DNA from 3 places in the Cobetia sp. 1AS1 genome. Region 3 is predicted to be linked to each of the others. Evidence: predicted binding sites of a transcription regulator. Region 3 holds the regulator's gene; each other region holds the start of a gene.
What was found. Region 3 encodes PhoB, which activates phosphate uptake and scavenging genes when phosphate is short. Its sites were predicted from a motif close to TGTCATANNNNTGTCANA; they were not measured.
Positions count from the first base shown of each region.

Region 1: the regulator PhoB is predicted to act here: its motif matches at 1,011-1,028, upstream of QD280_RS05435 (alkaline phosphatase).
Region 2: the regulator PhoB is predicted to act here: its motif matches at 1,547-1,564, upstream of phbB (acetoacetyl-CoA reductase).

Region 1 covers NZ_JARWKU010000002.1:378,478-381,754, forward strand. The annotation lists gene metG (methionine--tRNA ligase) at 1-141, opposite strand, end outside; gene QD280_RS05430 (TerB family tellurite resistance protein) at 390-863, shown strand; gene QD280_RS05435 (alkaline phosphatase) at 1,261-2,880, shown strand; gene QD280_RS05440 (cell wall hydrolase) at 3,085-3,277, opposite strand, start outside.
Region 2 covers NZ_JARWKU010000014.1:21,540-24,816, reverse strand. The annotation lists gene QD280_RS17150 (DUF349 domain-containing protein) at 1-523, shown strand, start outside; gene phbB (acetoacetyl-CoA reductase) at 676-1,422, opposite strand; tRNA gene QD280_RS17140 (tRNA-Met) at 1,793-1,869, shown strand; tRNA gene QD280_RS17135 (tRNA-Met) at 1,923-1,999, shown strand; tRNA gene QD280_RS17130 (tRNA-Met) at 2,043-2,119, shown strand; gene QD280_RS17125 (EVE domain-containing protein) at 2,289-2,768, shown strand; gene QD280_RS17120 (tetratricopeptide repeat protein) at 2,903-3,277, shown strand, end outside.
Region 3 covers NZ_JARWKU010000003.1:251,052-254,328, forward strand. The annotation lists gene phoR (phosphate regulon sensor histidine kinase PhoR) at 1-1,181, opposite strand, end outside; gene phoB (phosphate regulon transcriptional regulator PhoB) at 1,189-1,878, opposite strand; gene ubiA (4-hydroxybenzoate octaprenyltransferase) at 2,102-2,992, opposite strand; gene QD280_RS08310 (chorismate lyase) at 3,059-3,277, opposite strand, start outside.

The DNA.
Region 1 (3,277 bases), on a different contig from region 3:
CACGTAATGGCATTCGTGGCCACGGCTTTTCTGGAAGCGTACCCAGATGTCGGTCTGGATGTACTCAAGCAGGTGACCCAGGTGGATCGACCCATTGGCATAGGGCAGGGCACTGGTAACCAGAATCTTGCGCGCTGACATGAGGCCTCGTCTTGACGGTAAAGGGCGCCTGCTGCGCAGTGCGCAGCGGCTCGCCGGGATGACTCGTGATAGGGGCGAATGCATCGCCCCGTCGGGATGGGCGCTACTATATCGCGAAGGTGCGGGCGGCGCGAAGGGCGCGTCGCGTCACTGGCAACGCTGGCGTGCGCAACTGCGAGGTTGCAACCCGTGCCGCTGCCCTCATGAAGGATTCAAGGACACTACATTTTCCGTTCCTGGAGGTCAGCATGCCAGCACAGCTATCCGTCGCCGGTCAGATCAATCGTCTCATCCGCCAGGTGATGATGCCCGGCAGCAACGCCCGTCCCAACGAGGAGCCCGGCCCGGAACTCGCCATGGCCGTGCTGATGTTCGAGGTGGTACGCGCCGATGACCATCTCGATGTGCGCGAACGTGAAGCCCTGGCGCGCCAGCTGGCCGAGCGCTTCTCGCTGGGGGATGAGGAACTTGCCAGCCTGCTGACCCAGGCCGAGCAGGATGCCGAGCAGGCCACGGACCACTACCGCTTCGTCAAGCAGCTCAACGAGCACATGAGCCTTGAGGAGCGCAGCGAGCTGATCGGCATGCTCTGGGAGCTGGCCTACGCCGATGGCGAGCTGGACCCGCAGGAAGAGCATCGCATCCGCCGTCTTGCCGGCCTGCTGCATGTCAGCCACAGCGAGTTCATCCGCACCAAGCTGGCGGCACAGCCAGACACCTGATCCGTCAGGAATTTTGGGAAGGGTGTCCCTGCCCACCCCTTAGGCACACTCCCCTATTACGACACCCCCAAACATGACGCCCCCGTTGCCAATGGCAGCGGGGGCGTCGTGTTTGCGACTTCGGGTCGCAGTGTCGTCTGTCATTGAAATGACATCTTTATGTCATCCTTTCGTCATGAATTGTCCTGTAGCCGGGCCATTGATATGGACGGCTCTGCTTGCGTCGTCAATAGTGAAGCGCATGCTCCAGTTGGCACCTTGGGTGCCGCCATGTGAGCAGATCGCGATTCATTTCTGACCAACAAGCGCTCCGTTCGAACACAGACGTACAGACTTGCACGAGTATCGTATGTGCCCGGGTAACACGGATGCCAACAACGATAAGGGAACACGGAAGATGACCATGATGATGCCTCATCAGAAACGGCAAGGACGATGGTGTCGAAAAGGGTGGGCCGTCGTTGCGCTGACGGGAAGCATGAGCTGGATGCCGCTGGCCAATGCGGCAGAGATCAAGAATGTCATTCTGATGATTGGCGATGGTATGGGGCCCCAACAGGTTGGCATGCTGGAGACATACGCCAATCGTGCGCCGGATTCGATATATCAGGGGCGTTCGACGGCACTCTACCAGCTGGCGAAGGAAGGCGTGGTGGGCGCTTCATTGACTCACCCTGAAGATGCCGTGGTAGTGGATTCGGCCTGTTCAGCGACTCAGCTCTCGACGGGTATCTTCACCGGGGGCGAGGTGATCGGCATAGATTCAGAGGGTAATCGGGTGGAAACCGTCCTCGAGCTTGCCAAACGAGTCGGCAAGGCCACCGGATTGGTGTCCGATACGCGCCTGACCCACGCGACTCCGGCGGCCTTCGCCGCCCACCAGCCGCATCGTTCACTGGAAAATGCCATTGCCGAAGACATGCTCATGACCGGGCCGGATGTCATGCTGTCGGGAGGGTTGCGTCACTTCGTGCCACAGTCCGTCAGTGAGCCGGGGGAAAGCGCGGGCAGCGTCGAGACGCTGATGCAAGGTGCCTGGTCGCCAACCTCCAAGCGCAAGGATGAACGAAATCTGCTCCAGGAAGCTGCAGATCAAGGCTATGGGCTAGCCTTTACGCGTGACCAGATGGCCGCACTCAATGGCACCAAGGTATTGGGGCTATTCGCCAACTCGGGTATGGCGGATGGTATCAGCTATCGAGATAGCCATGATGACCCACAGCGTCAGCAGCCGACCCTGCATGAGATGACCCAGAAAGCACTGTCAATGCTGGAACAGGATGATGATGGTTTCTTTTTGATGGTCGAGGGTGGCCAGATCGACTGGGCCGCGCATTCCAATGATGCGGGAACCATGCTCAATGAACTGATCAAGTTCGATGAGGCCGTGCAAGGTGTCTATGACTGGGCGCGAGAGCGAGACGATACAATAATCCTGGTAACGGCCGACCATGAGACGGGAGCATTCGGCTTCAGTTATTCCAGCGCCAATTTACCGGCAGCGCAGAAGAAATCAGGCCCTGCATTCGCAGATCAGGATTACGCTCCCAATTTCAATTTTGGTGACTTCTCGATTCTGGACAGTCTCTACGAGCAGAAGCAGACCTATTACGAGCTGCTCAGTGATTTCGAGGCACTACCGCAAGGTGAGCGCACACCGGCGCGCTTGATGGCGGCTGTCAATGGCAATAGTGACTTCCAGATTACCGAAGCCCAGGCAGCTGAAGTACTGGCCAACAAGCCCAACCCCTATCATGTGGATGGACATAGTTACCTCGGGGTCAGCGAGGTGCCGGCAGTTCACGACTTTGACGCCTTCTTCCCCTATAACGATCGCGGCAACCTGCTGGCGCGGGCATTGGCGACACAGCAAAACACCGTCTGGGGGACTGGTACGCACACCCATACGCCAGTCAACGTCTTTGCATGGGGGCCAGCCAACGACATCTTGCCGGTCTCGTCCATCCTGCACCATTCCGAGATAGGGCAGTATCTGAAGACAGTGGTAGCGAAGTAGTCGGACTCGGCCCATTACTGAAGATTGAGTGATGATATGAGCCAGAAGGCCCCTGATGAGTGAATCATCAGGGGCCTTCTGGTTTGTCTGATTCCTGTACGGTCTTTCCGTCACGGTCTTGTACGCGACATGGCGCTGACGTGCGGCATGTCAGGCAACTTGCTGGTGATGGTTCTACCCGTCATGCCCTGGTGAAAGGGTGAATCAGTTGCGATAGAACAGGTGCTGACCGATGCGCGCGGTGCGCACGAAGCGCTTGGCCCAGTAGGGCGTGGCGTAGCGGGCGTGGAAGTAGAGGGCGCCGTCGGTGACGTCTTCCAGTTGATGGTTGAGCGCCTGACGGGCCAGGTCGCGCGCTTCGGCGTAGGCGGCGGGTTCGCGAATGCGGTCTGAGCGC
Region 2 (3,277 bases), on a different contig from region 3:
GCGTGGCAAGCGGGGCGACGGCATGCGCCGTCGCTGGACCGGCATTCTCAAGCGTCGCGAGCAGCGTCTGGATGAACTGCACGCCCTGCAGCTGCGTGAGGAATGGCAGCAGTGGCGTGATCTGCTCGAACAGCACGCCGTGGCGGATGCCAGCGCGCGCAACGGCGACGTGCAGGATGTCGAGCTGCCGAACACCTCGGCCTTCGACAACAATAGCCGGCAGGCCAATGCGGCGCGCAACCAGATGCGCCAGGCCCTGCCGAGCAACTGCAGCGCCGCCAACGAGCGCCTGGCCGAGCTGCGTGTTCACCTGGCTATTCTGTTCGAGGCCCCGCTGGGCAGCGAAGATGAATCACGCCGCCTGACCGTGCAGGTCGCGCGCATCAACCAGCAGCTGGGTGAGCGCATGGAACGTGAAGAAGAGCTGGATGAGGTGCTGGATGCGCTGCTCGCCAACGGTCCGCTGGACTGGGACGCCTGGCAGACCGAACTGCCGCGCTTCGATGCGCTGTTCAATCACTGAAGTCAGTGCTCTTGAGCTGGTGACGACGCGCTCGCAAGACTGAAGTCATGGCAACGAAAAGCCCCCGCCTCGATAGAGACGGGGGCTTTTTCATTCTCTCGCCAGGCGGGGCCGGGTGCCAACCCTGCTCTGGCTCGCGCTAGCGCAGAGCATCAGCCCATGAACTGGCCGCCATTGATATCCAGGTTGGCACCGGTGATGAAGCCGGATTTCTCGTCGGCCAGGAAGGCGACCGCACGTGCGATCTCGTCCGGCTGACCATAACGCTTGACCGGGATGGTCTCGCGGATCGATTCACGGATCTCTTCGGGGATCTTCATGATCATGTCGGTGGCGATGTAGCCCGGTGACAGGGTGTTGACGGTAATGCCCTTGGTCGCGGTTTCCTGCGCCAGCGCCATGGTCAGACCATGCATGCCCGCCTTGGCGGCCGAGTAGTTGACCTGCCCGAACTGGCCCTTGCGGCCATTGATGGAGGAGATGTTCACGATGCGGCCGTACTTGTGCTCCAGCATGTCATTGATGACGGCACGGCAGGTGTTGAAGACGCTGTCGAGGTTGCAGTTGATGACTTCGCGCCACTGCTCATAGCTCATCTTGCGCATGGAGGTATCACGCGTGATGCCGGCGCAGTTGACCAGAACCGCGATCGGACCGAAGCGCTCGCGGATTTCGTTGACGCCTGCCTGACAGGCTTCGAAGTTGTCCAGCTCGATGCCAGACAGTGCGATGTTCTCGAACCCGGCAGCGCGCTGTTCCGACAGCCACCCCTCTGCCTTTTCCTTGTTCCTGTAACCCGCAATTACCTGATACCCCTGGTTCGCCAGCTCGCGGCAGATAGCGGAACCAATGCCACCGGTACCACCGGTAACCCATGCGACGGGTGCTGTTTGTGTCATCTTATTGTGTCTCCCTAATCCTGGAACGTCCTGTGTCCTTGGCTTGGGCACAGCTTGGCGAATCTGCGGACACCCCCGCCCTGAGAAAACGAGAATGCCTGCAACGACAACAATGACCCGCGTCTCTAACAGCCTGATGACAATCGTGCACTCTGTGACGCCTGCCATCCGCCTGTGCGAGGCGCGTCCTCCTCAGTATGGACAGGATGCAGCGGGAATGTATGTAGCAGATCTCTCACACAAGATGCCGATAATCGCTCAAGAGGCGCAGACGGGTTGGTGACGACTCACCGGACACGAGAAGTTTGCGTCAATTACGGGATAACGGTTGACGCAGCACTGTATATCCTTATACTACGCCCCACGTTGATGCGGGGTGGAGCAGTCTGGTAGCTCGTCGGGCTCATAACCCGAAGGTCATCGGTTCAAATCCGGTCCCCGCTACCACTGACAAGTCGTTGCCTATCAAGGTAATTGCCGGTCAGACACCAACGTGATGTTGCGGGATGGAGCAGTCTGGTAGCTCGTCGGGCTCATAACCCGAAGGTCATCGGTTCAAATCCGGTTCCCGCTACCAACCTCTGATGCGTCAGAGTTGGAGCAAAGGCAGTACCCAGTGTTGCGGGGTGGAGCAGTCTGGTAGCTCGTCGGGCTCATAACCCGAAGGTCATCGGTTCAAATCCGGTCCCCGCTACCAAGAATTCGAAAGGCCTGATGCCATGCATCAGGCCTTTTTCGTATGCGTGAAATTCCTGTGCGATGATGGCGAGGAAGCCGGTTCACGGGCCTGGCTACCCCTATCCACACCGGGCCTCTTCACACCGGGCCCTTCACACTCATCACGTCAGTCCCAAGGGAGTGCCTGCATGCGCCACTGGCTGGTCAAGACCGAACCCGATGCCTTCTCGCTGGATGACCTGCGCCGCGAATCACCGGCGCTCTGGGATGGCGTGCGCAACTACCAGGCGCGCAACTTCCTGCGTGAGATGCAGCTCGGTGATGTCGTGCTCATCCAGCACTCCAGCTGCAAGGTGCCTGCGGTGGTCGGACTGGCCGTCGTCAGCGAACTCGCCCTGCCCGACCCGACGGCCAGTGACCCCGAGCACAAGGGCTTCGACCCACGTCAGGTGGCAGATATCGATGCCGACAAGCCTCCGCGCTGGGTCGCCCCGCGTCTGAGCTATCTTCGCCCGCTGCGCAACTCCCTGCCCATCGCGCGCCTGAAGGCCCGGCCCGAGCTGGCGGATAGCCACCTGGTGCGCCGCGCACGCCTGTCCGTGATGCCGCTCAGCGAGAGCGAAGCCGCCTGCATCGCCAGCCTGGCCGACGACACCCTGCTGCCGTGAACCGACGCGCCCGGGACGCTCGCGCGAGGAAGTGTCCGGCAGCGCCTTGAACTCCACTGCGACGGGCCGCATCATCAGGCCAACCGGCTCGCGCGCGAGCCTTGAATCGCAGACAGAATTTCGGGGCATGCACCATGATCATCGATCCCAATACCGGCCAGCCACTGACCGGCAATGACACCACCGCCGCCCAGCCACAAGGGGTGGTCGGCGGCGGTGCCGCCAGTGCACCGCGCCAGGCAGAAGACGCCAACACCTACATCATCGATGTCGACATGAGCAATCTTCAGCAGGTGCTGGAAGCCTCACAGCAAGTGCCGGTGCTGCTGGATTGCTGGTCGCCGCAGAGCGAGCACTGCCTCGTCCTGACACCGATCCTCGAGAAGCTGGCACGTGAATATGCGGGCGGCTTCATCCTGGCCAAGCTGAACGCCGAGGAACAGCAGGACATCGCCGCTCAGCTGGGCGTGCGCTCGGTGCCGGACGTCAAGCTGGTCATCCAGGGCGGT
Region 3 (3,277 bases):
ACGATGGCAAGCCCGAGGCCGGTGCCTCCCGTGGCGGTGCTGCGGCCCTTGTCGATGCGGTAGAAGCGCTCGGTCAGGCGCGGCAGGTGCACCGGGTCGATGCCATCCCCATCATCTTCCACCTCGACCAGCAGGCCCTGGTCATCCGCCTTCCAGCGCAGGGTGATATGGCAGTCTTCGGGGGTGTAGCGCACCGCATTGAAGACCAGATTCGAGATCGCGCTGCGCAGTTCCTGCTCCTCACCGCGCAGTGACAGGCTGGCATCGGCCTCGATGGAGAAGGTGTGGCGCCCCTGGGACAGGCCTTCGGCGTCATCGCGGATATGGCCGAGCAGGGCACTCATGTCGATGCAGCGACCGTTGTCGGACAGTTCGTCGGTTTCCAGGCGTGACAGGGTCAGCAGGTCTTCGACCAGGTGCTGCATGCGGTCGGTCTGGCTCTGCATCTGGCCCAGTCCACGCTGCCAGCGCGGTGGCAGGTCATCGGCGTAATCGGAGTAGGTCTCGAGATAGCCGGCCAGTACCGTCAGCGGCGTGCGCAGCTCATGGGAGACATTGGCCACGAAGTCGCGGCGCATCTCTTCCAGGCGATAGAGGCGGGTGACGTCACGCAGCATGACCAGACGCTCGTTGTCACCGAACAGGGTGATGGAGATCTGCAGCGTCAGGTTGTCAGACAGCGGCGACTGGAGTGTCAGCGGCTCGCGGTAGGCCAGCCGATTGAAGTAGTCGATGAAGACGGGGTCACGCAGATAGTTGGTGATGTGCTGGCCGCGGTCGTGGCTGGCCTTGAGACCGACCAGCTGCTCGGCAGCGCTGTTCCACCATTCCATGTCACCGTGGTTGTCCAGCATCACCAGGCCGTCGCGCATGGCCTCGGAGGATTCCTGGATACGGTTGAGGATGCTGCGCAGTCGCTCCTGAGCCTGACGCTGGCCCTTCTGGTAGCGGTAGAGACGATCGAGCAGGTCTCCCCAGACGCCATCGCCGGGCGGCGGCTCTTCATGGGGATTGGTGATCAGCCAGGTGTAGAGGCTCTTCAAGTGCTTGAGATGGACGAACAGATACAGCGAAAGACCCAGCGCCAGGCCCCAGCCCAGATGGCCCAGCAGGCCACCGATCAGGCCGAAGCCACCGGCAAGGTAGCCGAGGCGCCATAGCTCGTTGGTCCAATAGCGCATGAATCCCTCAGGCCTGAGCGCTGAAGCGGTAACCGGTGCCGCGGACGGTCTGGATCAGATGCTGATGGCCTGTGCCCAGCGCCTTGCGCAGGCGACGGATGTGCACGTCCACGGTGCGCTCCTCGACATAGACGTTGCCGCCCCATACCTGGTCGAGCAGCTGGCTGCGCGTGTAGGCACGCTCCTGATGCGTCATGAAGAACTGCAGCAGGCGATATTCGGTCGGGCCGACATCCAGCGAGTTGCCGTGGGCGGTGACGCGGTGGCTGGCCGGGTCGAGCATCAGGCCTTCGACTTCCACCGCCTCCTCGACCCCCTTGGGAGTGGTGCGACGCAGCACGGCCTTGAGACGGGCGACCAGCTCGCGCGGCGAGAAGGGCTTGGTGATGTAGTCGTCGGCACCGGCTTCCAGGCCTTGAATCTTGTTGTCTTCCTCGCCCTTGGCGGTCAACAGGATGATCGGCAGCTCCGAGGTGGTCTCGTCACGCTTGAGACGCCGCGCGAGCTCCAGGCCACTGGTGCCCGGCATCATCCAGTCCAGCAACAGCAGATCGGGCTTTTCATCGACGACGATGGCGTGGGCGTCCTGGGCATTGTCTGCCTCCAGCACGCGGTAATCCGCCATTTCGAGGGCAACGGCGATCATCTCGCGAATCGAGGATTCATCGTCGACAATCAGTACGGTCTTGGAGCTCATCGCTAGATCCCATGCAGCAGTCGGCGCACGCGCCAGAATGACAAGTCGATGACGATTACAACCCGCTTATATGACAACGAGATGACAACTGCCAGCATGGCAGCTTGCACGCAAGCCTGCCAGCCGCCTTGGAGGCGCGGCAGGCAGGCATGAACCGTGGGCTGGGGAGCAATAGAGGGCAGGGGTTGCTTTAAATTAAATAATACTAATGTTTATGCAGGAGTCAGCTCATCGGCCAGGTCGCCAGGGCGATACCGGCGAAGATCAGCAGACCCGTCCAATGATTGTTGAGGAAGGCCTGGAAGCAGGGCGCACGCTCACGCTCCCGGATCAGACGTTGCTGCCAGACGAAGGTGACGGCGGCGGCAGCCAGCCCCAGCCAGTAGAAGATGCCCAGCGCCAGCTGCAGGCCGATGCCGATCAACACCGCCAGCATGCCCAGCTGCAACAGGCCGATCATCAGCTTGTCGGCACGCCCGAACAGCACGGCGGTGGACTTGATGCCCACCTTGAGGTCGTCGTTGCGATCGACCATCGCGTAGGCGGTGTCGTAGGCCACCGTCCACATCAGGTTGGCCGCGAACAGCCACCAGCCGTAGGTCGGTACCTCCTCCAGCGTCGCGGCGAAGGCCATTGGAATCGCCCAGCCGAAGGCGGCGCCCAGCACTACCTGAGGCAGATGATGGAAGCGCTTCATGAACGGATAGCTGGCCGCCAGCAGCACGGCGACGATCGACAGCAGCACCGTGGTCAGGTTGGTGAAGCACACCAGCACGAAGGCGGCCGCGACCAGCCCCCCGAACAGCGTCAGCGCCTCGCGTTCCGAAATGCGACCCGAGGTCAGCGGCCGATCACGCGTGCGCTCGACATGCTTGTCCCAATGGCGGTCGGCGTAGTCGTTGATGACGCAGCCGGCGGCGCGCATAAGATAGACCCCGGCGATGAAGATCAGCAGGGTCGTGCGCTCGGGAATGCCATCTGCCGCCAGCCACAGTGCCCATAGGGTCGGCCACATCAGCAGCCAGGTGCCGATGGGGCGGTCCAGCCGTGTCAGGGCGAGGTAGTCGGCCAGTCTGGAAGGACGCGAAGCGGCGGAAGTGGATGACGCGGTCATCATGGCTCCTGGGCGGGTGGTAGTGGGCAAGGGAAGAGAGAAACGAGGCCAGTCGGCCAGCAAGGCTCAGGCCAGCTGCAGCGCGTGCTGGAAGGCCGGTGTGAAGCCCTCCTGCACCAGCACCTTGAAGCGGCCATGCGAGAACATCGAGCGGCGCATCCACAGGCTGGTGGTGCGGGCCAGCGGCCTGGGGCTCGAAAGCACCAGCGGGGCGCGGCTGACATCGATGGCGCTGCGGGTCAGGTCGGGCTGGCGAAACAGCCAATGGCCCAGCGAGCGCTCGCC